Regions from separate parts of the Streptomyces sp. NPDC107517 genome, predicted to be linked through region 1. Evidence: riboswitches for the same ligand, from Rfam matches in the RefSeq annotation. Region 1 holds a riboswitch; each other region holds the start of a gene.
What was found. A riboswitch is a leader RNA that binds a small molecule or an ion and turns the genes downstream of it on or off. The one in region 1 is predicted to bind cyclic di-AMP.
Positions count from the first base shown of each region.

Region 2: it holds a riboswitch for cyclic di-AMP, as region 1 does, so the genes downstream of both, ACZ67T_RS13050 (transglycosylase family protein) here and ACZ67T_RS00315 (M23 family metallopeptidase) in region 1, are expected to answer to the same signal.
Region 3: it holds a riboswitch for cyclic di-AMP, as region 1 does, so the genes downstream of both, ACZ67T_RS31690 (C40 family peptidase) here and ACZ67T_RS00315 (M23 family metallopeptidase) in region 1, are expected to answer to the same signal.
Region 4: it holds a riboswitch for cyclic di-AMP, as region 1 does, so the genes downstream of both, ACZ67T_RS03515 (M23 family metallopeptidase) here and ACZ67T_RS00315 (M23 family metallopeptidase) in region 1, are expected to answer to the same signal.

Region 1 is NZ_JBVJPM010000001.1:76,498-84,215, reverse strand. Features, by position in the region: gene ACZ67T_RS00340 (alkaline phosphatase family protein) at 1-626, opposite strand, end outside; gene ACZ67T_RS00335 (DUF5998 family protein) at 626-1,213, opposite strand; gene ACZ67T_RS00330 (bifunctional acetate--CoA ligase family protein/GNAT family N-acetyltransferase) at 1,307-4,129, opposite strand; gene ACZ67T_RS00325 (HPr family phosphocarrier protein) at 4,307-4,588, shown strand; gene ACZ67T_RS00320 (GntR family transcriptional regulator) at 4,782-5,468, opposite strand; gene ACZ67T_RS00315 (M23 family metallopeptidase) at 5,733-6,518, opposite strand; cyclic di-AMP (ydaO/yuaA leader) riboswitch at 6,532-6,686, opposite strand; gene ACZ67T_RS00310 (M16 family metallopeptidase) at 6,883-7,718, opposite strand, start outside.
Region 2 is NZ_JBVJPM010000004.1:492,191-499,908, reverse strand. Features, by position in the region: gene ACZ67T_RS13075 (NAD(P)/FAD-dependent oxidoreductase) at 1-1,118, opposite strand, end outside; gene ACZ67T_RS13070 (Ppx/GppA phosphatase family protein) at 1,585-2,529, opposite strand; gene ACZ67T_RS13065 (DUF501 domain-containing protein) at 2,526-3,056, opposite strand; gene ACZ67T_RS13060 (FtsB family cell division protein) at 3,211-3,699, opposite strand; gene eno (phosphopyruvate hydratase) at 3,796-5,082, opposite strand; gene ACZ67T_RS13050 (transglycosylase family protein) at 5,424-6,101, opposite strand; cyclic di-AMP (ydaO/yuaA leader) riboswitch at 6,106-6,277, opposite strand; gene ACZ67T_RS13045 (transglycosylase family protein) at 6,447-7,430, opposite strand.
Region 3 is NZ_JBVJPM010000017.1:62,455-70,172, forward strand. Features, by position in the region: gene ACZ67T_RS31675 (hypothetical protein) at 1-323, shown strand, start outside; gene ACZ67T_RS31680 (ATP-dependent Clp protease proteolytic subunit) at 487-1,122, shown strand; gene ACZ67T_RS31685 (hypothetical protein) at 1,130-1,438, shown strand; cyclic di-AMP (ydaO/yuaA leader) riboswitch at 1,791-1,968, shown strand; gene ACZ67T_RS31690 (C40 family peptidase) at 1,972-2,445, shown strand; gene ACZ67T_RS31695 (DUF6328 family protein) at 2,564-3,097, shown strand; gene ACZ67T_RS31700 (ATP-binding protein) at 3,145-3,579, opposite strand; gene ACZ67T_RS31705 (helix-turn-helix domain-containing protein) at 3,852-4,733, shown strand; gene ACZ67T_RS31710 (DUF397 domain-containing protein) at 4,743-4,979, shown strand; gene ACZ67T_RS31715 (8-amino-7-oxononanoate synthase) at 4,963-6,123, opposite strand; gene bioB (biotin synthase BioB) at 6,336-7,553, shown strand; gene ACZ67T_RS31725 (adenosylmethionine--8-amino-7-oxononanoate transaminase) at 7,546-7,718, shown strand, end outside.
Region 4 is NZ_JBVJPM010000001.1:829,401-837,118, reverse strand. Features, by position in the region: gene ACZ67T_RS03535 (acetate--CoA ligase family protein) at 1-1,070, shown strand, start outside; gene ACZ67T_RS03530 (APC family permease) at 1,553-3,121, opposite strand; gene ACZ67T_RS03525 (TetR/AcrR family transcriptional regulator) at 3,314-3,949, shown strand; gene ACZ67T_RS03520 (SGNH/GDSL hydrolase family protein) at 4,058-4,849, opposite strand; gene ACZ67T_RS03515 (M23 family metallopeptidase) at 5,076-5,876, opposite strand; cyclic di-AMP (ydaO/yuaA leader) riboswitch at 5,881-6,061, opposite strand; gene ACZ67T_RS03510 (tyrosine-protein phosphatase) at 6,469-7,266, shown strand; gene ACZ67T_RS03505 (DUF6126 family protein) at 7,297-7,470, opposite strand; gene ACZ67T_RS03500 (helix-turn-helix domain-containing protein) at 7,467-7,718, opposite strand, start outside.

The sequences.
Region 1 (7,718 bases):
TCGCCCGCCGCCAGTTGCTCGGCCGCCAGGTCCATGCGGTCCTCGCCGGACAGTCGCCCGCGGAAGGTGCCGCCGCTGAGGGCGATCTTCGTGAGGGGGGTCGACTCGAACGCGGGGGCGGAGACCTGCGCGGTGTGCACTCCGGCGTCGTGGGCGCGCTGGAAGATCGTCGGGTACGGCTGCCAGACGTGCGGCTGGGTCCAGGGGATCCAGCGGAGCTGGTTCATCAGCTCGCCGGTGTCCGGGTTGCGGACCGTGTAGCCGGGCAGGCCGTGCGCGCCGGGCGGCAGGCCCGTGCCGACGGAGGCGAGCGAGGTCGCGGTGGTCGCCGGGTAGCCCGCGGTGATCGGGCGGCCCGTGCCGCCGCGCGAGGACTCGAGGAGCGAGGTCAGGAACGGCGCCTCGTCGGGGTGGGCCTCGAGCTGCTGCCAGCCGAGCCCGTCGATCAGGAACACGCACGCGCGGTCGGTGGGCGCGAGCTCGGGTATCGCCGGAGCGCAGTCGGGGACGCCCAGGTGGGAGCCGAGGGTGGGCAGCAGGTCGGCGAGGGAGCCGGCGCCGTACTCGGGCACGGGGGCGGACCGGACGGCGAGGGGTTCCACGTCGTCCCAGCTGGGCATGGCCATCAGCGCGCGGTCGCCGCGGTGGCCTCGGACAGGGACTGGGCGAAGGCGAGGGTCTGCCGGACGGTGTCGGGGCCGTCCCCGGTCTCGCTGACGCGCAGGCTCAGGTCGTCGGCCGTCGAGCTGCCCGTGTACCCGTGGTCCGCCTCGCAATTGGGGTCGCCGCAGGCCGCGGGCTCCAGGTCGATGCGGGCGACGGCGCCCCAGCCGATGGTCAGGACGACCTCGCGGGGCAGGGTGCCCGGAACGTACTTCTCCGGGTTGGCGACGACGCGGCTGAGCACGACCGACGAGATCCGGTCGAGCTTCACGGACTCGGTGGACGTCGTGGCGTACGGCGTCGGCGACGTGTTGTCGGCGGCCTGCTCGTCGGTGTGGCTGACGATGAAGCGGGTGCCGGTGAGGACGAGCACGGTGACGTGCCTGCGGACCTCGTTCGAGTCGAAGGTGGTCTCCTGGTGGACCAGGTACGACCCGATGGGTTCGCCGCCGACCGCGGCCTCCACCGCCTCGGCCACGAGGGCCGGGTAGTAGCCGCTGCGCTCGATCGCCGCTCGAAGCCCTTGGGTCGTCGTACTGGTCTTGGCCATGAGACCCATCCTAAAGCCCGGCGAGGGGCTCGCGGTGCGCCTGTGGACAGGAGCGGAAAACACCCGTATGTGGGGCTCGTCTCACCGGTCCGCTCAGTACGCGGGCAGGGTGCGCGGGCCGAGGTCGTCGCGGACCGGCGGCGGGGCGAGCCGTATCGAGGCGCCGAGGACCGACAGGCCGCTCTGGGCGACGACCACGGGCTCCAGGGAGACGGCGACGACCTCGGGGTGGTCGTCCACGAGCCGCGAGACCCGTTGCAGCACCTCTTCGAGCGCGGCCGTGTCGACGGGCGCGGAGCCGCGCCAGCCGAAGAGCAGGGGCGCGGTCTTGATGCCCCTGACGATCGACTGGGCGTCCCGGTCGGTGACCGGAATCAACCGGTGCGCGGTGTCGCCGAGCAGCTCGGAGGCGGCGCCCGCGAGCCCGAAGGAGAGCACCGCGCCTGCGGCCGGATCGATGACCGCGCGGACGACGGTGTCGACACCGCGAGGGGCCATGGCCTGGACGACGGGCCGCAGCTCCTCGGGCTTGCCGAGCGAGGCGGACAGCTCTTCGTAGGCGCGGCGCAGCTCCTCCTCGTTCGGCAGGTCGAGACGTACTCCTCCGAGGTCGGCGCGGTGACGCAGGTGCGGGGCGGTCGTCTTGAGGGCGACGGGGTAGCCGAGGGTGCGCGCGGCGGCGGCCGCCTCGTCGGGTCCGGGTGCGGGCAGGGTCTGCCGTACGTCGATGCCGTAGCGGGCGAGGAGGGTGCGGGCGTCCTGCGGGGCGAGCTCGGTGCCGCGCGGGTCCTCGTCCTTCGCGAGGAGCGCGGTGATGAGCTCGGCGGCGCCCGTCTCGTCGATGTCCTCGTACTCGGGGACCTTGCCGGGCTCCGCCGCGTCGCGCCGCCACTGGGCGTACTTGACGGCTTCGGAGAGGGCGCGGACGGCGCGCTCGGCGGCGGGGTAGGCGGGGATGAGCGCGGGCGTGGGCGCGGGCTCGTCCGCGGGCGGGCGTCCGGCCGGGGGGCCGCCGGGGGTCCTGGCGAGCGCGCGGGGGCCGGTGCTGGAGGCCGCGGAGAGCGCCTCGGCGAGTCCGCCGAGCTCGACGTGCACGACCAGGACCGGCTTGGTGGGGGTGCCGGCGGCGGCCGAGCTGAGTGCCTCGGCGAGCGCCGCGTCCTCGGCGGTCGACTCCCCCACCGCGGGCATGGCCGTGACGACGACCGCGTCGCACTTGTCGTCCGCGAGCGCCTCGGTGAGCGCCGCGTGGAAGTCCTCGGCGGACGCCGCGGTCGTCAGGTCCCGCGGCGGCTTCGGCCGCAGGCCCTCGGCGAGGCAGACGTCGTACGTGAGGAGGCCGAGCGACTCCGAGTTCCCGAGGATCGCCACGCGGGGGCCCTGCGGGAGAGGCTGGCGGGCCAGCAGGAGGCCGGTGTCGACGAGTTCGGTGATGGTCTCCACGCGGATGACACCCGCCTGGCGCAGCAGAGCGGAGACGGTGGCGTAGGGCAGGCGCGTGGCGCGGACGGCGTGGCCGAGGGGCGCGATGCCGCTGTGCCGGGCGCCCTGCACCACGACGAGGGGCTTCGCGGCGGCCGTGCGGCGGGCGAGGCGGGTGAACTTGCGCGGGTTGCCGATGGTTTCGAGGTACATCAGGGCGACGTCCGTGTCCGGGTCGTCGTACCAGTACTGGAGTACGTCGTTCCCCGACACGTCCGCGCGGTTGCCGGCGGAGACGAACGTGGACACACCCGTCACTCCGGTCACGCCGCCGCCGCGCCGCTGGAGGCGGGCGAGCAGCGCGATGCCGATGGCTCCGGACTGGGCGAACAGCCCCATCCGGCCCGCGCGCGGCATCTCGGGCGCGAGCGACGCGTTGAGCCGCACCTCGGGCGAGGTGTTGATGACGCCGAAGGCGTTCGGCCCGATCAGGCGCATGCCGTACGAGCGGGCCTGGCGCACCAGTTCGCGCTGGCGGGCGCGGCCCTCGCTGCCGGACTCGGCGTATCCGGCGGAGACCACGACGATCCCCTGCACACCGCGCTCGCCGCATTCGGCGACGACTTCGGGGACCTGCTCCGCGGGGACCGCGACGACGGCGAGGTCGACGGGCTCGGCGGCGTCGATGTCGTGGACGGAGCGGTGGGCGGGGACGCCGTCCAGGTCGCGCAGATCGTCGGGGAACTCCCTGTTCACGGCGTGGAGGCGACCGGTGAAGCCGGCGTCGCGGAGGTTGTCGAGGACGCTGCGGCCGACTCCGCCGGGCGTGCGGCCCACCCCGACGACGGCGACGGAGCCGGGGGCGAGGAGCCGGTGCACCGAGCGGGCCTCGGCGCGCTGCTCGCGGGCGCGCTGCACGGCGAGCGAGGCCTCGGTGGGTTCGAGGTCGAACTCCAGGCGGACGACGCCGTCCTCGAAGTGGCGCTTCTGGGTGTATCCGGCGTCCGTGAACACCTTGATCATCTTGGTGTTGGCGGGCAGCACCTCGGCGGCGAAGCGGCGGATCCCGCGCTCGCGGGCGACGGCGGCGATGTGCTCCAGGAGAGCGGAGGCGACGCCCCGGCCCTGGTGGGCGTCCTGCACGAGGAAGGCGACCTCGGCCTCGTCGGCGGGGGCAGAGGCGGGCATTCCCTGGGCGTTGATGCGGTCGTAGCGGACGGTCGCGATGAACTCGCCGCCCACCGTGGCCGCGAGGCCCACCCGGTCCACGTAGTCGTGATGGGTGAAGCGGTGGACGTCCTTGGCGGACAAGCGCGGGTACGGCGCGAAGAAGCGGTAGTACTTCGACTCGTCGGAAACCTGCTCGTAGTAGCTCGTGAGCCGCTCGGCGTCGTCGATGGTGATGGGCCTGATGCGCGCGGTGCCGCCGTCGCGCAGCACCACGTCTGCTTCCCAGTGGGCGGGGTATGCGTGCCGGTCCGACGGGGTCTGCATGGGGCCAGCGTACGGCGCGGCGGTGACGGTCGTACGGGTCGCGGCGCGAGCGGGCCGAAGGCACGCTATGAGGGCCGACGGGCGTGTGCGGGCGATACGTAGGACCCACATCGGGCACGTCCACCGATGTGGGAGACTGGTCTAGACAACCGTGAGAATCCTGAAGGGCAGCATCACATGGCTGAGCGCCGCGTCAACGTCGGCTGGGCCGAGGGCCTCCACGCCCGCCCCGCCTCCATCTTCGTCCGCGCGGCCACGGCGGCCGGTGTCCCCGTGACGATCGCCAAGATCGACGGCACCCCCGTCAACGCCGCCTCCATGCTCGCGGTGCTCGGCCTCGGCGCCGGCGGCGGCGAGGAGATCGTCCTGGCCTCCGACGTCGAGGGTGCGGACATCGCGCTCGACCGTCTGGCCAAGCTGGTCGCCGAGGGGCTCGAGGAGCTTCCCGAGACCGTCTAGCACGGGCCCCGGTACCGGGTCTCTCGATGTCTCGGGCGCCATCTCCTGCTCACGGAAGATCGCGCCGAATAAAGGGTCTGTTCGGATTTTCCGAGCAGACCCTTTTGCTTTCTGCGGCCCTGTTCCCAGAATTCTGGGCAGCGGAAATAGAGCCCTTGGAAATGAGCCGCCCTCTTTGTATACGGCGCCTCGGTTAATGCTGAAGACCCACTGTGTTGACGGGATGTTGCGAAGTCCTCACACGGCCACCCGGACGGGGGGCGCGCAAGCGGTGAGCGGCCGCGGCGCGCTCCGTGTGCTGCGCCGTGAGCGCCCGCGCGCGCTCCACGTCACCGCGCGCCACGGCGTCAACGATCGCCCCGTGCTCGGCCCAGGAGTCGGCGGGCCGCGCGGGCTGCTCCACGGTGTACATCCACGCGATCTTGTGGCGGAGCTGCGTGAGCATCGTGGTCAGCCCCGGGCTGCCGGACGCCTGCGCCAGCGTCTCGTGGAACCAGCCGCCCAGCGAGCGCAGATCCTCGCTCTGACCTCGCCTGGAGCGCTCCTGGCCGAGCCTGACCAGGCCCCGCAGGACCTTCAGGTGCGCCTCGGTGCGGCGCTGCGCGGCGCGGGCCGCCGCAAGCGGTTCGAGGAGCATGCGGATCTCCAGCTGGTCCGCCGCCTCCTGCGCGGAGGGTTCGGCGACGCAGGCACCCGCGTGCCTGCGGGTGACGACGAAGCCCTCGGCCTCCAGGGTGCGCAACGCCTCGCGCACGGGGACGCGCGAGACGCCGTAGCGGCGGGCGAGCACCTCCTCGGTGAGTCTGCCGCCGCGCTCGTAGACACCGGAGACGATGTCGTCGCGGATCGCCGTGCATACCGAGTGCGCCGGAATGCGCATGCCCCGACCTCCGCCTTAATCCCCGCGAAACGCGGTCGATAGTCACCCGTACAGCGCGATGGACGTCTGTTCAGCTCGCCTGTCCAGCGACTCTATTCCAGCGGGCGCGAATTTCCGACGGCAGGCCGTAATCCATGGATATTTTTTGGACACCGGCGTCAGGAACAAGCGGGCCGCGAACAAGCGGTTCCGGGGAACGACGAATGCCCCGGCTCGGTGAGCCGGGGCATTCGGTGCGTCTTCGCGGGGGGTACGCGGCGAAGGTCAGACGTTCACGCCGTGGGAGCGCAGGTACGCGACGGGGTCGATGTCCGAGCCGTACTCGGGGCTCGTGCGCGCCTCGAAGTGGAGGTGCGGGCCCGTGACGTTGCCGGTCGCTCCGGAGAGGCCTATCTGCTGCCCCGGGGTGACCGTCTGACCGACGGAGACACCGATGGACGACAGGTGGCCGTACTGCGTGTATGTACCGTCGTTCATCTTGATGACGATGTTGTTGCCGTAGGCGCCGCCCCAGCCGGCCTCCACGACCGTGCCCGCGCCCACCGCGTGGACCGAGGTGCCGCTGGCGGCGTGGAAGTCGATGCCGGTGTGGCTGCCGGAGGACCACAGACCACTGCTGGCCTTGTACGCGGTCGACACGTACGAGCCGGTGACGGGCATGACGAAGGCGTTCAGGCGCTTGCGCTCGGCCGCACGGGCGGCACGCTCCTTGGCCTCGCGCTCGGCCTTGGCCTTGGCGGCCGCCTTGCGCCGGTCCTCCTCGGCCTTCTTCTTGGCCGCGGCCTCCGCCTTCTCCTTCGCGGCGGCCTCGTCGGCGGCCTGCTGCTGGGCAGCGGCCTGCTCGTCGATCTTCTGCGCGAGGGAGTCACCGATGGAGATGGCCCTGCTCAGGCCGGTCTGCTCGAGCGACGCGTCGGCGGCGAGGGCGGGGGCGGCGAGGCCTCCGATGACACCGGTCGTCGTGAGCGCGGCGACGCCGGCGACCTGCGCGGTGGTGCGCGTGAGACGGCTCGGGCGACGGTGCTTCCCGGTGGCACGGGTGAACGCCATGGGGTGGCTGATCCTTTCCTTCCTTCTCGCCTACCGGGTTAGCTGACGGGTTCGGAGCAGGAAGGTCTCCTACGGGCCCCTTCAGGGAAGGGCGTCCGATTCACCCCAGGGACGGTGGGTCCCCGGCTCCCCCGGCTCGCGCCTTGGGGGACTCGGCGATGACTGTCCGGTGCCACGGGCGCGGCGTACATCTGGCGGACAGCCGGACCGACGCTAAGCGGGGCAACTTTCAATCAACAAACCGAACCGGGCTTTTGTAGCGCATGCCACAGGGCAGACAGGCAACCACTGGTTCAATTCGGACAAACAGGGGCCCCGATGGTCATCTCGCCCACCGGGGCCCCTCGTTGCACACCGGTCACGGTCAGCCCGTGACGACGGTCACCTCTCCGATGCCGAGGGCCCTGACGGGCTCCTCGATCTGCGCGGCGTCACCGACGAGCACCGTCACCAGACGGTCCATCGGGAAGGCGTTCACGACGGCCGCGGTGGCCTCCACCGTGCCCGTCGCGGCGAGCCGCCGGTACACCTCCGCCTGGAAGTCGTCCGGCAGGTGCTGCTCGACCTGGTCGGCGAGCGTCCCCGCGACGGCCGCGGCGGTCTCGAACTTGAGCGGGGCGACGCCCACCAAGTTCTGTACGGCCACGTCCCGTTCGGCGTCGGTGAGGCCCTCCGCCGCGAGCGTGCGCAGCACCTTCCAGAGATCGTCGAGCGCTGGACCCGTGTTCGGCGTGTCCACGGAGCCGCTGATGGCGAGCATCGCGGCGCCCGTCCCGTCCGGCGCCGAGCGCAACACCTGGGCGAACGAGCGCACGCCGTAGGTGTATCCCTTCTCCTCGCGCAGGACGCGGTCCAGTCGGGAGGTGAGGGTGCCGCCGAGGCAGTACGTGCCGAGCACCTGCGCCGGCCACACCCGATCGTGCTTGTCCGCGCCGATCCGGCCGATCAGGAGCTGTGTCTGCACCGCGCCCGGCCGGTCGACGATGACGACCCTGCCGGTGTCGTCGGCCGTCACGGGCGGTACGGGGCGCGGCTCGGCCGTGTTCCCCGTCCAGGCGCCCAGCGTGTCCGCGAGGAGGGCGTCGAGGTCGATGCCCGCCAAGTCGCCCACGACGACCGCGGTGGCCGTGGCGGGACGCACGTACCGGTCGTAGAAGTCACGTACGGCCGCCGCGTCGATGGCCGTGACGGTCTCCTCGG
Region 2 (7,718 bases), on a different contig from region 1:
TTGTGCAGGCCGAGACCCGCCACCGCGCCCTTGTTGCTGTGGCTGTACTCCTTCTGCGGGAAGCCCCGCATGCCGGAGACCACGTTGTCGCCGAGGACCTTGGCCTGGCGCATGGCGTGCTGGGCGTTCGGCGGGCACCAGGCGCGCTCGGGCGGCGTGCCGTTCTTGACGGCCACCAGGTCCGGGACCTGGGCGTTGTCGCCCGCGGCCCAGATGTAGTCGCTGCCCTGCACCTGGAGGGTCGCCTGGGTGTCCACGTGGCCGCGGGGGCCGAGCGGGAGACCGAAGCGCGCGAGGGCCGGGTTCGGCTTGACGCCGGCGGTCCACACGACGGTGTTGGAGTCGACCTCGAGGCCGTTGCTGAGCACGACGTGACCGTCGACGCAGGACGGCATGGTGGTCTTCAGGTAGACCTCGATGCCGCGGGACTCCAGGTGCTTCCTGCCGTACGTGCCGAGCTCGGGGCCGACCTCGGGCAGCACCTTGTCGGCCGCGTCGACGAGCACGAAGCGCATGTCCTCGCGCTTCACGTTCTTGTAGAACTTGGCCGCGTCGCGCGCCAGGTCCTCGACCTCACCGATCGTCTCGGCGCCCGCGAAGCCACCGCCGACGAACACGAAGGTGAGCGCCTTGCGGCGGATCTCCTCGTCGGTCGTGGACTCGGCCTTGTCGAGCTGCTCGAGCACGTGGTTGCGCAGGCCGATGGCCTCCTCGACACCCTTCATGCCGATGCCGACCTCGGCGAGGCCCGGCGTCGGGAAGGTGCGGGAGACCGCGCCGAGCGCGATCACCAGGTAGTCGAAGGGAACCTCGTACGCCTCGCCGACGAGCGGGGCGACCGTGGCGACCTTGCGGTCCTGGTCGATGGTGGTGACCCGGCCGGTGAGAATCTCGGCTCCGGGCACAGCGCGTCGCAGCGGGACGACGACGTTGCGCGGCGAGATGCTGCCGGCGGCGGTTTCGGGGAGGAAGGGCTGGTAAGTCATGTACGAGCGCGGGTCCACGACCGTGACGGTCGCTTCCGCATAACGCATCTTCTTGAGAATGCGTCGTGCTGCGTACAGGCCTACGTACCCACCGCCTACTACGAGGATCCTGGGACGCTCCGTGGTGCTCATGCCATCGAGTATCCACCTGTCCGGAGGGGGTCGCTCGTGCGCCCCTTCACAAGCATGGAGAGGGCCTCTGCTACACTCCGCCGCCCACGTGACGGACGTCATGGCCCCAGCAGGGAACCACGGTATAACTCCGGTCGTTCCGCACCCCTGTTGAGCTGCCGCTCCGGGCATTTGGCGGGGGTGGACCACTCGCCCGGTTCATCTGTCCGTAACAAGCCTGGAACGCCCCGCACGTCGGCCGCCAGGGTCCCGAAACCCCCTTCTGCGGGCCATCCGACCCGGAACCTCGCCCAACAGGAGCGAATTCCTTGTGAAGAACTTCACGAACTTTCCCGACGGGGTGTCGCCGGAGCGTGTCGCCCCTCCAGGAAGAGGCCGGGCGAGGGGTCTTGGAGGGGCTGGGCGCCTTGGGGGCTGGGCGCCTTGAGGGGCCGGGCCCCTCGGGAGGCCGGGCCCCTTGCAGGGGCTAGGCGATCGACCAGGCGATGCCGTCGAGGATGTCGTGCTCGCTCACCACGACCTCCTTGGCGCCGGTCCACTCCATGATCAGGCGCAGCACCAGCGCGCCGGAGGCGATGACGTCGACACGGCCCGGGTGGATGACCGGGTTCAGGGAGCGCTGGTCGTGCGTGGACGTCACCAGCCAGTCCGTGAGCTCGGCGACCCGCTCGTAGGAGATACGGGAGTGGTGGATGGCCACCGAGTCGTACTCCTTCAGGCCGAGCGCGAGGGCGGCGACCGTCGTCACGGAGCCGGCGAGGCCGACGAGCGTGCGGGCCGCCGTCAGCGGAACGGTCTGCGTCACGAGGTCGAGAGCCGCGACGACGTCCTCGCGGATCTCCTCGATCTGCGCGGGCGTCGGCGGGTCGGTGACCGTGCCGTCCTCCCCCACGAGGTGGCGCTCCGTCATACGGACGCAGCCGATGTCGACGGAGCGCGCGGCCAGGACCGTGTCCTCGCCGACGACGAACTCCGTCGAGCCGCCGCCGATGTCCACGACCAGGTAGGGCTTGTCGAGGTCGGCCCGCCCCGTCAGCTCCTTCGTCGCGCCGGTGAAGGAGAACTCGGCCTCCTGGTCACCGGTGATGACCTCGGGCTCGACGCCCAGGATGTCCATGACCCCGCGCACGAAGTCGTCCCGATTCTCGGCGTCGCGGGACGCGGACGTGGCCACGAACCGGACCTTCTCGGCGCCGTGCGCCTTGATGACCTCGGCGTACTCGCGGCAGGCCGCGAAGGTGCGCTGCAGCGCCTCGGGCGCGAGCCGTCCCGTGCGGTCCACGCCCTGCCCCAGCCGCACGATCGTCATGCGGCGGTCCAGGTCGACGAGTTCGCCCGTCACGGGGTCGGCGTCGGCGACGAGCAGGCGGATCGAGTTCGTGCCGCAGTCGATGGCGGCGACGCGGGTCACTCGCTCTCCTCGGGCGCGGCCGACACGCACGGGCCCTTCGCCCACCACTCGGGCAGCATCGCGATGGCCTCGTCGCCGAGCGGGTTCACGCCCGGGCCCGCGGCCAGGGAGTGGCCGACCAGGACGTGCAGGCACTTCACCCGGTCCGGCATGCCGCCCGCGCTCGGGAAGCCCTCGAGGACCTCGATGGCGTCGCGGCGCGCGATGTAGTCCTCGTGCGCCCTGCGGTACGCGTCCGCGAGTTCGGGGTCCGTCTGAAGGCGCTCCGTCATCTCCTTCATGACGCCGTTCGCCTCCAGGGTGCCGATCGCGGACGCGGCGCGCGGGCACGTGAGGTAGTACGTCGTCGGGAAGGGCGTGCCGTCCTCGAGGCGCGGGGCCGTCTCGACCACGTCCGGGTTGCCGCACGGGCAGCGGTGCGCGATGGCCCGCAGGCCGCGCGGCGGGCGGCCGAGCTGCTCCTTGAACGCCTGGATGTCGGCGTCCGTGGGCGTGGTCGGCTCGGTCTGGGGCGGGGGCGTGTCCATGCCTGGGGGCTTTCCTTCAGTGAACTTCGGTGGGGGTACTACGGGTTCGGTCTCGGGGCTTGGTTCTTGGGACTTCGGCTTGGGCTTGGGCTTGGGCTTCGGCTTCGGCTTCGGCTTCGGCTTCGGCTTCGGCTTCGGGCATTGGTGAGGCGGGTCAGTTGTCGGGGCGGTCGGCCTTGTCGACGCCGTCCCAGACGTTCGAGTACCAGGGCCGGCCCGCCGCACCCTGCTCGGAGCGGGTGCGCTTCGCCGCGTCGGGGTCGCGCGCGATGTAGCCGGTCTCGCCCGGCATCACCAGGTGGAGCCGCTCGCGGATCCGCTGCTCCGCGTACGAGTCGTCCTGCCAGCGTGCCTTCTCGTCGCGCAGCCTGTCGACCCTGCTCTGGGCCTCCTGCTGCTGGCGCTGGAGGTCGGCGATCTCCCCGCGCTGGGAGACGTACTGCCTTATGGGGTAGGCGAGCGCGACGACCAGAGTGCACAGGACGAGGGCCAGGAGTGCCGCGCGGCCGGTGAGGCGGGAGCGGCGGGCCTGACGCCTGGTCTGGGAGCGGTAGACGCGCTCGGCGGTCTGCTCGCCGAGCAGACGCAGCCGGGTCGCGGTGGAGAACCGGTCACGGTCCCTGTCCCGGACTCTCCCGGCCATCTTCGCGCCTCCCCTTTACGTGCGTACGTCCCCGCACACGGTACGGGACCGGGTGCGGGGACGTACGTACGACGCTTCTACCGAAGCCTGTGTGGCTCAGCCCTTGAAGCGGGGAAACGCGCTGCGGCCGGCGTAGACCGCGGCGTCGTCGAGGATCTCCTCGATGCGCAGGAGCTGGTTGTACTTGGCGACGCGGTCCGAGCGGGCCGGGGCGCCGGTCTTGATCTGGCCGCAGTTCACCGCGACGGCGAGGTCGGCGATCGTGACGTCCTCGGTCTCGCCGGAGCGGTGGGACATCATGCACTTGAAGCCGTTGCGCTGGGCCATCTCGACGGCGTCCAGGGTCTCGGTCAGCGAACCGATCTGGTTGACCTTGACGAGCAGGGCGTTGGCGGAGCCCTCCTCGATGCCGCGGGCGAGGCGCTCGGGGTTGGTGACGAAGAGGTCGTCGCCGACGATCTGGACCTTGTCGCCCAGCTTCTCGGTGATGACGTTCCAGCCGGCCCAGTCGTCCTCGTACAGCGGGTCCTCGATGGAGACCAGCGGGTACGCGGAGACGAGCTCCTCGTAGTACTCGGTCATCTCGGCGGCCGAGCGGGACTTGCCCTCGAACTCGTACTTGCCGTCCTTGTAGAACTCGGACGCGGCGACGTCGAGGGCGAGTGCGATCTGCTCGCCGGGGACGTAACCGGCCTGCTTGATGGCCTCGACGATGAGGTCGAGGGCCTCGCGGTTCGAGCCGAGGTTCGGGGCGAAGCCGCCCTCGTCGCCCAGACCGGTGGACAGGCCCTTGGTCTTCAGCACCTTCTTGAGGGTGTGGTAGACCTCGGCGCCCCAGCGAAGGGCCTCGGAGAAGGACTCCGCGCCGATCGGCGCGATCATGAACTCCTGGATGTCGACGTTGGAGTCGGCGTGCGACCCACCGTTGAGGATGTTCATCATCGGGACGGGCAGCAGGTGCGCGTTCGGGCCGCCGAGGTAGCGGAACAGCGGCAGGTCGCTGGCCTCGGAGGCGGCGTGCGCGACGGCGAGGGAGACGCCGAGAATGGCGTTGGCGCCGAGCGAGCCCTTGTTGTCGGTGGCGTCCAGGTCGAACATCGCCTGGTCGATCAGGCGCTGCTCGGTGGCGTCGTAGCCGACGAGCTCCGGGCCGATCTGCTCGATGACCGCGAGGACGGCCTTCTCGACACCCTTGCCCTGGTAGCGGTTCGGGTCACCGTCGCGGAGTTCGATGGCCTCGAACGCGCCGGTGGACGCACCGGACGGGACAGCGGCACGACCGGTGCTGCCGTCGTCGAGGCCGACCTCGACCTCGACCGTGGGGTTGCCTCGGGAGTCCAGGATTTCCCGGGCTACGACGACGTCGATGGACGGCACGAGCATCTCCTTATGGGATGTGACGCAACTACGCCGGGCCGCATGGTCCGGCAACACCTGAGCCTAACCGGCTCCAGGCACCGCCCAGCCGACCGACCGGCCCGTGGACAAAAACCGAGAGCGAATTGTTTCCGAACGGAACAAAAAGCCACGGCCGACAACGGACGAAGGACCAGGACCCCTCACGCACCAAAGCCCCGCCCCGGGCGCGACGGGGGAATGCGCACCCGGGGCGGGGAGTCCTTGGGGAAACCTGGCGTGGTACCGGCCGTCCGCCGAGAGCCGATACCCGAGCGGCCCGGGGCCGCCGCTCCCCTCTTACTTACTGAGGTGGAGCTGCCGGTTGCTTACTTGAGGTGGAGCTGCTGACCCGGGTAGATCAGGTCGGCGTCCTCGACGATGTCCTTGTTCAGCTTGAAGAGCTTCGCCCAGCCGCCCTTGACGTGGTGCTTCTCGGCGATGGTGCTGAGGGTGTCGCCGGACTTCACCTTGTACTCGCCGTCACCCTTCTTGACCTTCTTGCCGGCCGGGGTCTCGACAGTCTTCTTCGACTCCTGCTTCGCGGCAGGCGCCTTGCGCTCCTGGCTGCGGGTGGTCGGCTGCTCGGCCTTGCGCTCCGGCTGCGGGGCGGCGGCCGGGGCGGAGCCGGTCGAGGCGGCGGACAGGCCCACGCCGCAGCTCGGCCAGGCACCCTTGCCCTGGCTGGCCAGAACCTTCTCGGCGACGGCTATCTGCTGCGCCTTGGAGGCCTTGTCGGCGGTGGAGGCGTACGCGGTGCCGCCGTACGCGGCCCACGTGGACGAGGAGAACTGGAGGCCGCCGTAGTAGCCGTTGCCCGTGTTGATCGACCAGTTGCCGCCGGACTCGCACTGCGCGACCGCGTCCCACTCGGAGGCGGTGGCGGCGGAGGCACCGGTGGCGCCCATCAGCGGGACGGCGACAGCGGCACCGGCGACACCGGCGAGCGTGGCGACGCGAACGGCCTTGGACGGGCGGCGGTGCTTGCCCTTGCTGGAAAACAGCATCGAGAGATCCCCTCACCGACGCCTACGAGGTGAGCTGTCGGGTTCGGGCCGGATGAGTGCCCGGTCGCACGTCCTGCGTGCGACTTAACCCCAAGCCGGTCGTTCGGCCGTCTCTCAACGGCCGGGGCCGGCGCTTACCTTGGGTCCCCCGCTCCTGCCTACGGCGCTTACGCGACGACTGTTCCCGTACGGACATTGGCAGGATTCGGCGTGACATCCGACGGGGCCCGCTGTGGCGAGCGGTGATGACCGTAAGCAGTGGATCGCCGTAATTTCAAAGACGATCAGGGCCTTTGAGACCCATCTCTCACTCTCGCCAAAGCGGACATTCAGCCCGAACTGCCGCTACTTTTCGCCCGATTCGAGCCCAAGATCCAGACTCTGACCAGGAAGGATGAGGTCCGGGTCGGCACCCACCGTCTTCTTGTTCTGGGCGTACAGAGCGGCCCATCCGCCGTCCACGTCATGGGTGTCGGCGATGTCCCAGAGGTTGTCACCGGCGCGCACGGTATAGGCGTCTTCGCTCCGATTCGCACCCTTGCGTACGTTTTCGTCGCCGCGTGAGGCGTGGCGGCCCGAGCCGTCGTCGGCGCGCAGGGAGTCTGCGGTGTCGTCCGCGGCGGCGGCGCCGCGGTGTCGTCCGGAGGCGGGCGGAGTGGCCGCGTCCGAGCCGTCGGAGGCCTCCGGCGAGGGCGTCGCGGGGGCCGAAGTCGAACCGTCCCGGCCGGACTTGTCAGCCTTGGCGTCATCCGAGGAGTTACCCGCGGTATCACCCGACTTGTCGTGATTCTTCTCTCGGGAGTTGCCCTTCGCACCCGAGGAAGCGGAGTCCGAAGGCCTGTCGTTCGCGCCCCCCTTCGCGGCGTCGTCCGCCGCGTCGTCGCTCCCGGAGTCACCGGCCGACGCCGACGGGGTCGGAAGGGCCGCCCCGGGGTCGACGTCGGCGGCGGCGGCGTCCGCCGTGAGCCCCGAGGTGACCGAGCAGACCGGCCACGCCCTCGGACCCTGGTCGGCGAGGACCTTCTCGGCGACGGCTATCTGCTGCGAGCGGCTGGCCTGGTCGGCGCGCGGCGCGAAGTCGAGGCCGCCGTAGTCCTCCCAGACCTCCTGGGAGAACTGGAGCCCGCCGTAATAGCCGTTGCCCGGATCGGCGCTCCAGGAGCCGCCGCTCTCACACTCGGCGAGCTTGTCCCATGTGGCCGTCGACGCGGCGCTCGCGCTGGTCGCGCCGAGCAGAGGGATCGCGATGGCGGAGCCGGCCACTCCCGCGGCGACGATGAGCGCGGGAGCCTGGCGGGGGCGACGGTGACGACCGTTCCCGGTGAGCATGGAGGCGCCTTTCGGTGGCTCGGGGAATGCTGCGGCGGGTGGTGCCGCGATGACTGGTGAACGTAGCGGGAGTCGAACGCTTGTCACAAGTCGATGCAGCAGAGATCACGTGAAAGTCACAGTCTTGACGGCCCGTCAGTTACGCGGCTTCGCCCGGCCCTTCCTGATGCGGCGTGAACTCGACCGGAAGGGTGCGCAGTCCCCGCATGATGAGCCCGCCGCGCCAGCGCAAATCCGGTGATTTCATGAGCAATTCCCAGCCCACCCGGACCGGTCGACCTTCGCGTG
Region 3 (7,718 bases), on a different contig from region 1:
TCCTGACCGAGACCCAGGAAATGGTGCGCAGGCTCAGCAAGGACGCCGAGCCCGACATCGAGACCGAGGACGCCCAGCTCGGGCGCCTGGTGACAGAGGCGTTCCCCTCCATCGAGATCCCGGCGGATTCGAGCGTGGAGGAGGCGGCGGAGGCGACCGTGGCGGCGCTGATGCCGGTGACGATCTCCCTGGTGGGCGCATTCGCGTTCCTCTTCTCCGAACTCGCCGAGGTGCATGACTCGGGCAGGACCGACATCAAGAGCGCCGACCTCCTTCAGCACCTCGCGCTGCGCCTGTCTCGGACGGACGACGGAGACCGGTAGCCACCGCCCCAGAAGCACGGAAAAGGGGGCCGGCCACGCGCATCGGGCGCGGGCCGGCCCCCTTCTTCGCGTTTCTCGGAGTCTTGGCCCTACGCCTTCCGTACGTCCTGTACATTTTTTACAGAAGCAGCGACAGAGTCCCGCGCTCACGGAGGCATGCGCCATGTACCGACCTTCCGCCCGCTACGTCCTGCCCGAGTTCACCGAGCGCACCTCGGCCGGGCACCGCACGCTCGATCCGTACTCCAAGCTCTTGGAGGAGCGGATCGTCTTCCTGGGGACACCGATCGACGACACCTCCGCGAACGATGTGATGGCGCAGTTCATGCACCTCGAGTACGCCGCGCCGGACCGGGACATCTCGCTGTACATCAACTCCCCCGGCGGCTCGTTCAGCGCGATGACGGCGATCTACGACACGATCCGGTTCGTCAGCTGCGAGGTCGAGACCGTGTGCCTCGGGCAGGCCGCCTCCGCCGCCGCCGTACTCCTGGCCGCCGGGACGCCGGGGAAGCGGGCCATGCTGCCCGGCGCGCGCGTGGTGATCCATCAGCCGGGGCTGGCCGAGCCCGCACAGGGCCGGCCGAGCGACCTGGAGATCCAGGCCCGTGAACTGGTGCGCATGCGCGCCCAGCTGGAGGAGCTGCTCGCGCTGCACACCGGGCAGAGCCGAGAGCGCATCGGCGCCGACATCGAGCGGGACAAGATCCTTCAGGCCCAGGACGCCGTGGAGTACGGACTCGTGGACCGGGTCATCGAGAACCGCAAGCTGTCCGGTTCGGCCCACGGCGCCAGGTGACCCGGCGATGCTGCCGCCCGAGCTGCCCCCGCTGCCCGCGCTGACGCGCGCCGAGTGCGAACTCCTCGCCCGCTATCTGGAAGTGGTCGACCTGCTCGGAAGGATCAACCCGGCCAGGAGCGACCGCACATATGGCGGACTGCGGGCCGCGCAAGCACTCGTCGGCGGGGCGACGGCGCTCAGGGACGCCCTGACGCTCATGCATCAGCGGGGCGAGACCGAGCTCCACGCGACGACGCTGGCTCGCGCTTTGCGGGTCCTGGACGGAGAAAGGAGGACACAACGGGTCACGGTGCCGCCGGGGTCGGTCAATTGACGGACCGTTCAAATCCGAAGCGATCGATCCGAACCGTCCGCGCCGAGGTCGAAACGGACCAGAAGAGGTACCCACATACGGCGTAGCCGGCACCCGTTTTGCGAACCGGAAAAGTTGCGCGGAACGCCTACGCCAAATCGGGAATTCCGCCTTCCGCTGCTGGTGCGGGCCTCGTTGGGACCCCCGCGCCGGGGTGGAAAAGTGCGCTGTCCACCCGAATGGATCACTCGTGAGGACACTCACACAACGCCGATTCGGCGCTGCGTTCTCGACGTTTGTGCGTGAAGATCCCTTCCGACGACAAGCCCCCGCCGCCGCGGCGGGGCGGTCCGTGCGGACGCCGAGTCCTGCCGCCGTACGGATGCCAGGTCGACAGAAGTGGATCGGCAGGAGTGGAGGACCCGAGCACGACGGGCCGCCGGAGCTTTTTTCCGGGCCGGCCCTTGGGGTGAAGCCGCACTTCGCGGCCGGGCAACTTCGCCAGCCCGAATCCGACAGGTCATCCTTCACAGGCGGCTGACGAAGGGTTGCGCATGACTGCGCTCAATCGTGTCCCGTCGCTGCTGACCCGGGCCGGCACCGCCTCGGCCCTCACGCTCGCCGTAGCGGGCGGCAGCCTGCTGGTGCCAGGAGCCACGCCCGAAGCGGAGGCCTCGCCACCTGCGACGAAGGCCCTCCAGATCGCGGCCTCAAGGAAAGGAAGCCCCTACCAGTGGGGCGCCACAGGACCGCACAGGTTCGACTGTTCGGGCCTGACCGTCTACTCGTTCAAGCGTGTGGGCAAGAAACTGCCCCGTACCGCCGCCCAGCAGTACAACAAGACCCGCCATGTCTCGGCGTCCCATCGCAAACGCGGTGACCTGGTCTTCTTCCATTCGGGCCGCGGCGTCTACCACGTCGGCATCTACGCCGGGAAGGGAAGGATCTGGCACTCGCCGAAGACCGGTGCCGTGGTGCGGCTCGAGCGGATCTGGACGAGGAGCGTCTGGTACGGGCGTGTGCGGTAGCGCCACCTGACAGGTCCCCGGGGGCCTCGGGGACCCCGGGGACCCGTCAGGCGTCGTCACCGGGCGTACGCGCCTGCCCGGCCGTCTCGGAGCCGCGCGACGGGGTACTCGTGGTCGTATGAACGAGGACCGACCGGCCGGCGACGAGGACGCCCCACGCAACTCGGGCTCAAGGAGCGTGGGGCAGGACCGGCACGAGACGCCGCTGGAGCGCGCGGACCGGAACTTCGGCGAGCTGCTCCAGGAGCTGCGCGTCACGCAGACGGGCGTGCAGATCCTCTTCGCGTTCCTGCTGACGCTGGCGTTCACTCCCAGGTTCCCGGCGCTGGACGGCGTGCAGCGCGCGACGTACATCGCGACGCTGTTGCTCGCGGTGCTCGCCGCCGCGCTGTTCACGGCGCCCGCGGCACTGCACCGCGCGCTGTTCGGGCGGGGTGCCAAGCCGCAGATCGTGCGGATGTCCTCGTGGCTCGCCGCGGCCGGCCTGGGCGTTCTGGCACTTGCCCTGGCCGGGTCCGTGCTGCTCGTCGTGGACTTCACCGCGGGGCGGGCCGCGGGCATCGCGGCCGGGGCGGGCACGTTCACGGTCTGTGCGGGCCTGTGGGGCGTGCTGCCGCGTCTGGTGCGGCGCTCACTCACGCGGGCGCGGTGAAGGGGACGGACACACCGTCCCCGTAGCCGCGCCACCACCGCCGGCCTTCACAGCGACTGGACAGGGACCGTCCACGGCAGGGCGATCCACACGGTCTTGCCGCCCTCGGGAGTGGGCCTGACCGACAGGCTTCCGCCGCACTCGGCCGTCAGACAGCGGATGATCACCATGCCGCGCCCGTTGTCCTGCTGGACGGCGGCCGGGAGCCGCTTCGGGTGGCGCGGGTGGCTGTCCGTGACGCCGATACGCAGGTGTTCGTCGCGCTCCAGCTGTACGTCGACGGTGAAGACCGGCGACTGCCCGCGGGTGTGCATCACGGCGTTCGTGGCGAGTTCGGAGACGATGAGCCGGACCGTGTCGGCCGTTTCCGCGTCGCGCGGCATGCCCCATTCGGCGAGTACGTCGCCGACATATGTGCGGGCCGAGGAGACCGAGGCAGGATCGCTCGGCAGAGTGACGGATGCTTCCTGGTGATCTGCCATGGCGACGTCGTCCCTTTTTTCGCCGGGGCCTGAATCCGACACATGGCGGATGACTCGAGGCAACCCCCGGACTGGTGCTTCGCGCCAGAGTGCCACTCCCGCTCCGCCGGTGGAGCCGATCCCCCGAGATATGCATATATCTGTCGCTCGAAGCGGTGAACTCTGCGTCGGCGCACCACATTTGGGCGTACGCCGCCGACTTCCTCTACCGTCGGCTCGGAACACGATCCGCCGGGCCGGAAGGAGCCGGGCCACAGGTCCGAGGAGACAGAATGAAACACGGTCCGGCGGTGCGCCGCCGCAGGCTCGGCGCGGAGCTGCGCGCGCTGCGCGACCGCGCGGGGCTCACCAGTGGCGAGACGGCCCGGCTCGTCGGCTGGCACCAGTCGAAAGTGAGCCGTATCGAGACCGGCCGCAGCGGCGTGAAGGCGTCGGACGTACGCCTCCTGCTCGACGCGTTCGAGGTCACGGACCCCGGCATACGGGATCTGCTGGTCGCGCTGGCCGGGTCGGGGGACGACGGCGGCCAGCACTGGTGGCACGCCTACCGGGGTCTACTGCCGCCCGCCTACCGGGACTTCATCAGCCTGGAGTCGCAGGCGTGCCGGGTCAGGACGGTCGAGACGTCCGTCGTGCCGGGCCTCCTCCAGACGCCCGACTACGCGCGTGCGGTGACCAGGGCCGCGCTCGACGGGCTGCCGGAGGGGCAGGTCGACGCCCTGGTCGAGGTGCGGATCGCCCGGCAGGACGTGCTGCGTTCGGCGTCGCCGCTGCGGCTCAGCGCGGTACTCGACGAGGCGGTGCTGCGGCGGCCCGTGGGCGGTCCCCGGGTGATGGCGGAGCAGCTGCGCCATCTCGCGGCCGTGGCGAAGCTTCCTCATGTGCGGCTACAGGTATTGCCGTTCGCCGCGGGGGAGCATGTCGGACTAACCGGCCCTTTCGTTGTGTTCTCATTTCCGAACACTTCCGATCTGGACGTAGTAGTTCTCGACCATTTGACGAGTAGCCTCTACCTCGAACGGAAAGAAGACCTCAAGGCGTACACGGACGCCTTCGACACCCTTCGGATCCACGCCCTTTCGCCCGGGGACACGCTGGATTTCATCGCCGGGATCGCCGGAGCGCATCCTCCTCCGGACAGTGAACGCACGTAAGGAGGCACCATGTCAGCTCTGCCTCGGTACGTACCATCCGCCGCGGTTCCCAGCACCTCTCTGCACGACGCGCCATGGCGGCGAAGCAGCCGCAGCACCGGAATGAACAACTGTGTCGAGACCGCTCCGCTGCACCGCGGACCTTCGGCCGGACTGCTCGCCGTGCGCGATTCCAAGCGCACGGCCGGACCCGCCCTGCTGTTCACGCCCTCCGCCTGGGAGGGGTTCCTCAACTCCTTGCGGTGAAAGCCGAGTCGGGAGCGTTGCGGCTGATCACCCGTACGGCTTCGGCGATTTGATCGTCGGTCAGATCGGCGCGGGCGGTCAGCCGCAGCCGCGAGATGCCGTCCGGCACGGAGGGCGGCCGGAAGCAGCCGACGGCGAGGCCGGCTTCGCGGCAGTCGGCCGCCCAGCGCACGGCCTCTTCGGGCGACGGCGCGCGCACGGAGACGACGGCGGCGTCCGGCCGTACGGCCTGGAGCCCGGCGGCCGTGAGGAGTTCGTGCAGTGAGGAGGCGACGGCGCGCGCCCGTTCGGCGCGCTCGGGCTCACGGCGCAGCAGGCGCAGGGCCGCGAGGGCGGCGCCGGCCGCCGCGGGCGCGAGGCCCGTGTCGAAGATGAACGTCCGTGCGGTGTTGACGAGATGGTCGATCACCCGGGCGGGACCGAGGACGGCGCCGCCCTGGCTGCCGAACGACTTGGACAGCGTGACGGTGACGACGGTGTCGTCGGCGCCCGAGAGCCCCGCAGCCTGCGGCGCCCCCCTGCCACCGTCACCGAGCACTCCGAGCCCGTGTGCGTCGTCGACGATCAAGCCGGCCCCGAACTCCCGTGCAGCTCCAGCCAGTTCGGCCAGTGGGGCCGAATCTCCGTCCACCGAGAAGACGGAGTCGCTGACGACGACCGCCTGTCCCTGATGCGTGTCGAGGGCCTTACGTACGGCGTCCGGGTCGGCGTGCGGGACGACCTGCGCGGCGCCGCGGGCGAGCCGGCAGCCGTCGATGAGGGAGGCGTGATTGCTCGCGTCCGAGACGATCAGGGAACCGTGCGGGGCGAGCGCGGTCACGGCGGCGAGATTGGCAGCGTAGCCGGACGACAGGACGAGCGCCGCCTCGAAGCCGCAGAACTCGGCCAGTTCACGCTCGAGTTCGGTGTGCAGCTCCGTGGTGCCCGTGACGAGCCGCGAGCCGGTGGCCCCGCCGCCCCAGCGCAGCGCCGCGTCCGCCGCTCCCCTGGTGATCTCGGGGTGGCGGGTGAGACCGAGGTAGTCGTTGCTCGCGAGATCGAGGAGCGGGCTCTCGGAGGGGCGGGGACGCAGCGTGCGGACGAGTCCGGCGCCGCGGCGCACGCGCTCCTGCTCGTCGATCCAGCCGAACGGCGATCCCGCCATGTGAGTCCCTCCGACGGCCACGTCGCGGCCGGTTCTCGAGTGGGGTGTGCTGTCCCGTGCCCGCTGCTGCTTTGTAGACAGTTTTGTAGGCAGTGCACAGACACTAGCGGGACATCCAGCCACCCAGGATGTGGCAATACCCACACGCCGAACCGGCAGAGTTGTCCGAAGCCTCCTTGGCCTGAGCAGGGGACGTAGGTCAGGATCGGGCCATGGACCTGCTGAACACGCTGGTGGACAAGGGGCTGCGGCGCGAGCTGCCGAGCCGTGAAGAAGCGCTCGCCGTTCTGGCGACTTCCGACGACGAACTGCTCGATGTGGTGGCCGCGGCCGGCAAGGTGCGGCGGCAGTGGTTCGGCCGGCGGGTGAAACTCAACTATCTGGTCAACCTCAAGTCGGGCCTGTGCCCCGAGGACTGCTCGTACTGCTCGCAGCGGCTCGGGTCCAAGGCGGAGATCCTCAAGTACACGTGGCTGAAGCCCGACGAGGCGTCGAAGGCCGCGGCCGCCGGTGTCGCGGGCGGCGCGAAGCGGGTCTGTCTGGTGGCGTCCGGGCGCGGCCCGACGGACCGGGACGTCGACCGCGTGTCGGAGACCATCGGCGCGATCAAGGAGCAGAACGAGGGCGTCGAGGTGTGCGCCTGCCTCGGTCTGCTCTCCGAGGGCCAGGCCGAACGGCTGCGCGGCGCGGGCGCCGACGCGTACAACCACAACCTCAACACCTCCGAGAGCACGTACGGCGACATCACGACGACGCACACCTACGCGGACCGCGTCGACACGGTGCAGAAGGCCCACGCGGCCGGTCTGTCCGCCTGCTCCGGTCTCATCGCGGGCATGGGCGAGAGCGACGAGGACCTGGTCGACGTCGTCTACTCCCTGCGCGAACTCGACCCGGACTCGGTGCCGGTCAACTTCCTCATCCCCTTCGAGGGCACGCCCCTCGCCAAGGAGTGGAACCTGACGCCGCAGCGCTGCCTGCGGATCCTCGCGATGGTCCGCTTCGTCTGCCCCGACGTCGAGGTGCGGATCGCGGGCGGGCGCGAGGTGCACCTGCGCTCGATGCAGCCGCTGGCGCTCCACCTCGCCAACTCCATCTTCCTCGGCGACTACCTGACGAGTGAGGGCCAGGCGGGCAAGGCGGACCTGGACATGATCACGGACGCCGGGTTCGAGGTCGAGGGCACCGACCAGGTGACGCTGCCCGAACACCGGGGCGGGCCCTGCGGTTCCGGGGCCGAGGCGGCCTGCGGTTCCGGCGCGGGCTCGGCCTGCGGTTCCGGCGGTGGCTGCGGCTCCCATGAGGAAGGGGGCTGCGGCTCGCACGAAGACGCTGCGGAGTCCCCGGTCGCCGAGGTCCCCGAGGCACGTACGGACCTCGTCGCCGTACGCCGCCGGGGTGCCGGTACGGATCTCGCGCCCAATGCCTGAGGGGCCGGTACTGCCGGTGTCGGGGCTGCCCGTGGCGGAGCTGCTCGACCTCGACCGGCGGCACGTCTGGCATCCGTACGGTCCGATGCCGGGGCGGCAGGAGCCGCTCGTCGTCGAGTCGGCGGCCGGGGTGCGGCTCCGGCTCGGCGGCGGGGGCGATGGGGT
Region 4 (7,718 bases), 750 kb from region 1:
ACCTGGCGGGCGCGGGCGAGGCCGATCTCGGCAACTACGCGCGCGTGGCGGGCACCCTGCTGCACTCGGGGGACACCGACACCGTCGTCCTCACGGGCTACTTCGGCGACTACGCGACCGCCAACCCGGCCCAGGCGGAGCGCGAGTGCGAGGTCGCGCACGCGCTCGCGGACGCCGCCGTCGCGTCCGGGCGCGCCCTTGTGGTGCACACGATGGCTCGTGACACCCCGGCCCTGACGGTTCTGCGGCAGCGCGGCGTGCCCGTCTACGAGCGCATCGAGCAGGCCGCGACCGCCGTCTCCTCGGCGGCCCGCCTGACGGATCCTCCGCCCGCCGGTGAGGATCCGACGACCCCGGCGACGTACAGGCTGACGGACGGCGGTTACGAGAGCGTGCGCGAGCTGCTCGCGTCCTATCAACTCGCCTTCCCCGCCGCCGAGTTCGTCACCGACGCCGACGGAGCCGTGGAGGCGGCGGAGCGTCTGACGGGGTATCCGCTCGCCCTCAAGGCGATGGGGCTCGCGCACAAGACCGAGGCGGGCGGGGTCGCGCTGTCGATCGCCGACGCCGACGCCTTGCGGGCCGCCTTCGCGCGCATGAAGGCGGCGACGGCCGCGGACCGCTACGCCGTGGAGGCCATGGCCACACCACCGTACGGACACGAACTGATCGTCGGTGTGCGGCGCGACCCGGCGTTCGGGCCCGTCGTCATGGTCGGCATCGGAGGGGTCACCGCCGAACTGCTCGCCGACACGGCGCTGGCTCTCGCGCCCGTGACACCCGCACGCGCACGCGCCCTGCTCCTGAGGCTGCGGCATGCGCCGTTGCTGACGGGCTGGCGCGGCGCGCCCGGAGCGCATCTGGACGCGGCTGCCGCCGCCGTGTGCGCGGTCGCGCGGGCCGCCGTCGACCATCCCGAGCTGGCCGAACTGGAGGTCAATCCGCTGCTCGTGCACCCGGGCGGCGCGATCGCTCTGGACGCGCACGGTGTCCTCGACCAGGACTGCGCCTCACCGGCGCCCCTCCAAGGCGTCGACCAGGAGGGCGGCGGTCTCCTGATCGAGCGGTAGGAACGCCTCCCGTTGCAGCCCGGCGAGCGCGACGTCGACCGCAGTGCCGAAGCGTGGTGAGCGTGCCCAGGGGGCGCAGCTCACCACGCTTCGTGCGCAGCCGCAGCGGGACGGCGAAGCCGAGGTGGTCCGGACCGGCCCGTCGGGGCCGGTCCGGACCAGGTCCTCTCAGTTCGGCGACCAGCCCTTCCGTAGGCGCGTCGAAGGCCTCCTTGCACGACACGAGATCCCCGCGCCCGTCGATGATGACCGCCGGCACGGCAGATGCGCCTCCATGACCTCCTCCTCCCCCTCGTGAACGAGGGGGAATTTCCATGTCTTGCGCCGTGCGGCTTCCTGCTTCGTCACCGACTGGGAGCGCAGTTCGGAGGAGGCGGAGAAGCGGGCGACAGCGATCAGCGCCCGCCCGGTTCGTAGGGATCCGAACACGCGGGAGGGCCTTCCCCGACCATGGGGAAGGCCCTCCCGTGCGCGCGAGCGCGCTACTCGCCCACGCGCCGGCGCGTCCTCGCCCCCATCGCGTAGAAGACGAGCCCGATGCCGACGAAGAGCAGCAGGGGCACCACCTGGCTGAGTGTGTACTGGGCGCGCTGGCCGGCGAACGACTCCGGCAGTGAGTCCGCCGCGCTGCCCGCCGAGCCGAACCAGCCGACCCCGAAGCCCGGCCAGATCAGCACGATCACGGTGAACGCCACGAACCCGGTGGCGAGGGCGCTCACGACCCACGCGCCCACGCGTCCGCCCGGGACGGCGTACGGGCGGGGCGTATCCGGGTACTTGCGGCGCAGCGCGGCGAGGCTGGGGAACGTGATGACGTACGAGATGAAGGTGGTGCAGATCGTCAGGCCGAGGCCCGCCGCGAAGTACTTCTCGCCGTTGCCGCCCGTGAGGTTGAGCGCGACCACGAAGAGGATCGAGCCGAGCACCGCGGAGAGCAGGTTCACCCGCACCGGCGTCCCGTGCTTCTCGGAGATGCGGCCGAACCACGCCGGACCCGCGCCGTCCGCACAGGCGACGGCCTGCGCGCGGTGGGCGCCCATGGCCCAGGTGACGCCCGAGGTGAGCAGGCCGATGATCAGGCCCGCCGCGGCGACCCCGCCGAACACGGAGCCGAGGCCCGTGAGCGTCACCGTGCCGTCGGCGGCGATCGAACCGCCGTAGACCGTGAACACGGCCTTGCAGGCGTCGATGAAGCCGCCGAGGCTGCCGATCTCCTGGCTGGGCAGCACGAAGAGGATGCCGAGGATCGGGCCGCCGTAGAGGAGGACGGCCGCGAAGCCGGAGCGCAGGATCGACAGGGGGATGTCGCGCCGCGGGTTCGTCATCTCCTCGGCCGCGGAGCTGGGCAGCTCGAAGCCGACGTAGTTGAAGATCAGGACCGGGACCAGCGCCACGAAACCGGCGTACGTCGGGACGAACTCACCCGCGGGCAGCGCGTGCACACCGTGCTGGACGGCGAACACCACCACGGAGATCAGGAAGAACCCGAGGAGCACGATCCGGGCGACGGCGCCCGCGATGGGCACCCACTTGCCGATCCGCACGGACTGTACGACGGCCAGTGCGCCACCCCAGATGAAGACGAGGCCGGCCGCGTACTTCCACAGGCCCGGCAGCGGGGTGAAGAACTCCTCCCACGTGGTGAGCGCGATGATGCACAGACTGCCGCCCACCCAGACGGGGTTGGAGATCCAGTACAGGAGTTGATTCACACCGGCGACGAGCCGCCCGAACGCCAGGCGCGTCCACACGTAGGGGCCACCCTGCACGGGGAAGGCCGAGCCGAGTTCGGCGACGAGCAGCCCGTAGGGGAGGAAGAACGCGAGGGCGAGGATCGCCATCCAGGTCAGACCCTGGGGACCCTGCGCGGCCACGGAGCCGATCGTGTCGAGGCCGACCAGGGTGCAGATGAGGAAGAACAGCACGTCCAGCCTGCGCAGGTCCTTCTTGAGCCTGGAGCGCTGTTCACCCCATCCCTCCGACAGGTCGGGCAGGTCGGGTGCGTCCGTGGCGGACGGCTCGGTCGGCGGGATCGGCGGCGCTTGGGTCACGGGGAAACTCCTGCTGCACGGCTGGGCACGGGCGTGACAGTTGTTCTTGAGACGGCCTATTGACTGAACGGCCAGTCAGTAAGCGAGACTGTGACGGGCACCACTGGGCACTGTCAAGAGTCGTGCACGAGGCGTTCGCACCGGGTTCGCCGCCCGGCACCCGACGCCGGTGCCCGTGTGTAGGGTTACCGCGTGGCAAGAGTGCGGTTGAGCGTGGCCGAGCGGCGCGAAGAGTTGCTGGGGGCCGCCATCGAACAGATCGAGGCGCGGGGCGTGGCAGCCGTGCGCATCGCCGACGTCGCCGCGGCGCTCGGGGTGAGCAACGCGCTGGTTCTGTACCACTTCTCGACGAAGGAAAAGCTCGTCGCCGCCGCGTTCGCGCACGCCGCCGAGGGTGACCTGGCGCATCTGCGCAAGCTGCTCGGCAAGCGCACGACGGCGCTGCGTCGGCTGCGCTCGGCCGTGCGCTGGTACGCGCCGACCGGGCAGGCCAAGGGGTGGCGGCTGTGGATCGAGGGCTGGTCCGCGGCGCTGCGCGAGCCCGCGCTGCGGGAGGTCACCCGCGGCCTGGACAAGCAGTGGAAGGCGGCGCTCACCGAGGTCGTCGCGGAAGGTGTGGCGGCGGGCGAGTTCCGCTGCCCGGACCCGGCGGGCGCCGCGCTGCGCCTGACGGCGCTCCTCGACGGGCTCGCGGTGCAGATGACCGCGTACACGGGGACGGTTTCGCGGACCCGCATGCAGGAGTGGGTGGACGACGCGCTGGCCCGTGAGCTGGGACTTGAGCGGGAGCAGCTGACGGCGACGACGACGGCTACGACGTCGAGCTGACGGCGGCGCGACGTCGGGCTCCCCGGGGAACCCGGGGTGGCACCCGGCAAAGCGGCGCGGGGGAGCCGCCCCCAGAGGCAAGCTCCCCCATCACGTGCGCCGTTCCCGTCAGAGCGGCAGCAAGTCCGGCCGCTTCGCCGCCACATGATCCCCGGACGACTCGCCCCGCAGCCGTCGGCCGATCCACGGCACCAGGAACTCCCGCGCCCAGTGGATGTCGTCGCGCCGGACCTCCAGCGTGCCGCGCGGCGGCTGCGCCGGCCACGGCTGGTCCGGGTCCGCCGGCACCTCGATGCCGAGCGTCTGCCCCGCCCGCAGCGCGACCCGTGTGTGGCCCTCGGGCGAGAGGTGCAGCCGGTCGTCGTCCCAGGCACGCCGGTCCTGCACGGTCTTGAGGGACCACAGGTCGAGCACCGGGCAGCCGTAGCGGTCGGCGACCGCGCGCACATGCCCGTTGTACGTCGCTATCTTGCCGCGCAGATGCTTGAGGACCGGGACGTCCCGGGTGTCGAAGCCGGTGGTCACCATGACCGTGCCGACGGCGGAGGTCAGCCGGGCCACCGCCTTCTCGAAGCGCTGCGCGACGTCGTCGGGGTCGGTGCCGGGACGGATGATGTCGTTGCCCCCGGCGGCGAAGGTCACCAGGTCCGGGGCGAGTTCGACGGCGCGCGGGAGCTGGTCCTCCACGATCTGGTCGAGGAGCTTGCCGCGCACGGCGAGGTTCGCGTACCGGAAGGAGTGCTCGGGGGTCCGGTCGTCCAGGAGGACGGCGAGACGGTCGGCCCAGCCCACGAAGGCCCCGTCGGGACCGGGGTCCCCGACGCCTTCGGTGAAGCTGTCCCCCACCGCCGCGTAGGACCGAATCGTGCCGCTGCTGAGTGATCTCGATTCGTTTGCCACGACCACACATCTTTCACCCTGCGATGTGACCTACGCGACCGTAGGAAGGGGTTGACGGGTGGTGATATAGCCCACCCGGTCAGTTTCGCGATTTCAGGAATACCAGGAATTCGACAGGGTGCGGCGGAGGATACGACGAAGGGGCGGGCCCGGAACCGGGCCCGCCCCTCACGTCACGCCTCAGCGAGACAGCTTCACGTCACACGCTCACGTCACGCCATCGAGGTCAGAGAGAGACCCCGTGCCCACGGAGGTACGCGACCGGGTCCACGTCCGAGCCGTAGCTCGGGGTGGTGCGGATCTCGAAGTGCAGGTGCGGACCCGTGACATTGCCGGTCGCGCCGGAGAGGCCGATCTGCTGGCCCTCGGTCACGGTCTGCCCGGACGAGACGGAGAGGGACGACATGTGGGCGTACTGCGAGTACTTGCCGTCGGCGTGCTGGATGACGACCTCATTGCCGTACGCGCCGTCAAGGCCGGCCGACACGACGGTACCCGCGGCGATGGCCTTGAGCGGGGTGCCCGTCGGGACCACGAAGTCGACACCGGTGTGGTAGCCGCTGGACCACATGGCACCCGCGGTCTTGTACGCCGTACCGATGTTGGCGCCCTGGACGGGCAGCGTGTAGCCGGAAGCAGTGGTGGCCTGGGTGGCCGTGGCCGGGGACTTCGCGGCGGGGGCCGCGGCCTTCTGGCCGATCGTCAGCTTCAGGCCCGGATGGATCAGGGACGGGTTGTCCCCGACGGCCGAGCGGTTGTCGGAGTAGAGCTTCTTCCAGCCACCGCTGACGTTCTGCGCGTCGGCGATCTTCGAGAGGGTGTCCCCGCCCTTCACGGCGTAGGTCTTGGCCGCGGCGGGAGCGGCGACGGCCTGCGCGACCGAGTGGGCGCCCGCCGGGGTCGCGCCGTGGGCTTCGGCGGCACCCATCAGCGGCAGTGCGAGCGCGGCGCCGCCCGCTGCGGCGACGGCGATCGAGCGCGCGAAACGCGGGGACTTGGGACGGCGGTGCTTACCCTTCGCGGGCATGGGGGATTCCTCTCCGTCGCCTGCGAGGTGAGCTGTCGGGTTCGGGCTGGAGTTGCCCGGCCGCACCCCTTTCGGGCACGGCTTCACCCCGAGCCGTGCCCGGTGTTCCGGACACGGCGCTCTACCTGGGTCCCCCGCTCCTGCCGAGCACGGATCGATGTGCGGATTCCGGGCGGCGGCAGGATTAGGCGGTCCGTCCGGATTGCGCTGAACGTAAGCGAGCGGGGAGCGCGGAAACAAGGCGCGAATCCCCTTGGGCATTCCGGTTCTTGATCCTTAAACGGCCTTTTCCGGAAAATGCCGTCACACTCCGTCTATTTACGATCTTTGCGACTGCGATACCTACCGGAAATCCATGCGGCCCGTCCGCCACGTACGGTCACGGCTATGACCCTGCTCACGCATTGCTCACCATATGCCTGTGTTTCAGGGCCAGTTACCCCATAGAGGGCAATTACTCCTTACCGCCTCATATCGGGCATTGGATATGTAATCGCCTGGCGCCTCTCACATGGTTGCCCCTGGCAGCCATGTCGTATCGTCGAAGGCGCCCGCAGGCGAGCAGCGCCGCGGCCGACCGGGAGGAGCCCCCGTGACGCAGCAGGTCCCGTCCACCGAGCCCGAGTTGGCCGGAGTGCGCAACTTCCGCGATGTGGGTGGCCTCCCGACCGTGGACGGCCGTCGGGTCAAGCAGGGCGTGCTGTTCCGCAGCGGTCACCTCGCGCACGCCACGGACGAGGACGCCGCGTTCCTCTCCTCGCTCGGGCTGCACACGATCTTCGACTTCCGCAACGCCGCCGACCAGCGCCTCGAAGGCCCTGACGTCACGCTGCCCGGCGTGCGGAACGTGAACCTGCCGCTGACCGACCCCGCGGACGGCGCCGAGTTCTGGCAGATGGTGCGCGACGGCAATCTCGACGAGCTGCGCGCCGCCCTCTCCGAGGGCCAGGCCGCGGACCGCATGATCACGTCGTACCGGACGATCATCGCGGAGCGCACCGCCGAGCACAGCCAGGTGCTGCACTCCCTCGCCGAGGACAGCGTGCCCGCGCTCATGCACTGCGCGGCCGGCAAGGACCGCGCGGGCCTCTCGATAGCGGTCACGCTCCTGGCCATGGGTGTGGAGCGCGACGCCATCGAGGCGGACTACCTGGAGTCGAACGCGGCACACCGCCGCTACAAGGTGCACCGCAGCAGCGCCTCGAAGGACGCGATGTCCCCCGAGGTCATGGAGCTGCTGAGCCCCCTGTTCGACGCCCGCGCCGCATACCTGGCCGCCGCCTTCGAGACAGTCGCACAGACGTGGGGTTCCACCGACCGCTACCTGGAGGAGGGCCTCAAGCTGTCCCCCGCGCAGCGCGAGCGGCTGCGCGAGCGCCTTCTCGACTGAGACCGGGACCGACAGTCCTGGTGAGGGGCGTCACCCGCGTGACGCCCCCAGCGCGAACAGCAGATAGATGAAGCCCGCGACGAGGTGCCCGGCGAAGACGTAGACGAGCAGGCGCACCCAGATGCCGCGCGGGAGCCTGTCCTCGATGTCACGCCGTGCGGGCTGCCGCTCGGGCTCGGTCACGTCGTCGGGCACTGCGCTCATCGAGAGCCTCCCTGAGATGGTTCGCCGCTGCCCACCGCCGGGCCGAGACACAGCGCGGCGGACGGGCTCTGCAGCAGGGTGTGTACGAACAGGAGCTCGGCGCCGTCGCGGTCGGCGGCGGCGATCCGGTGCGGGGTGAGCGAGTCGAAGTGGGCGCTGTCCCCCGGCGCGAGCGCGTACGCGGTGTCCCCGAGCCGCAGCCGCAGCCGCCCTTCGAGGACGTACAGCCACTCCTCACCGGGGTGGAC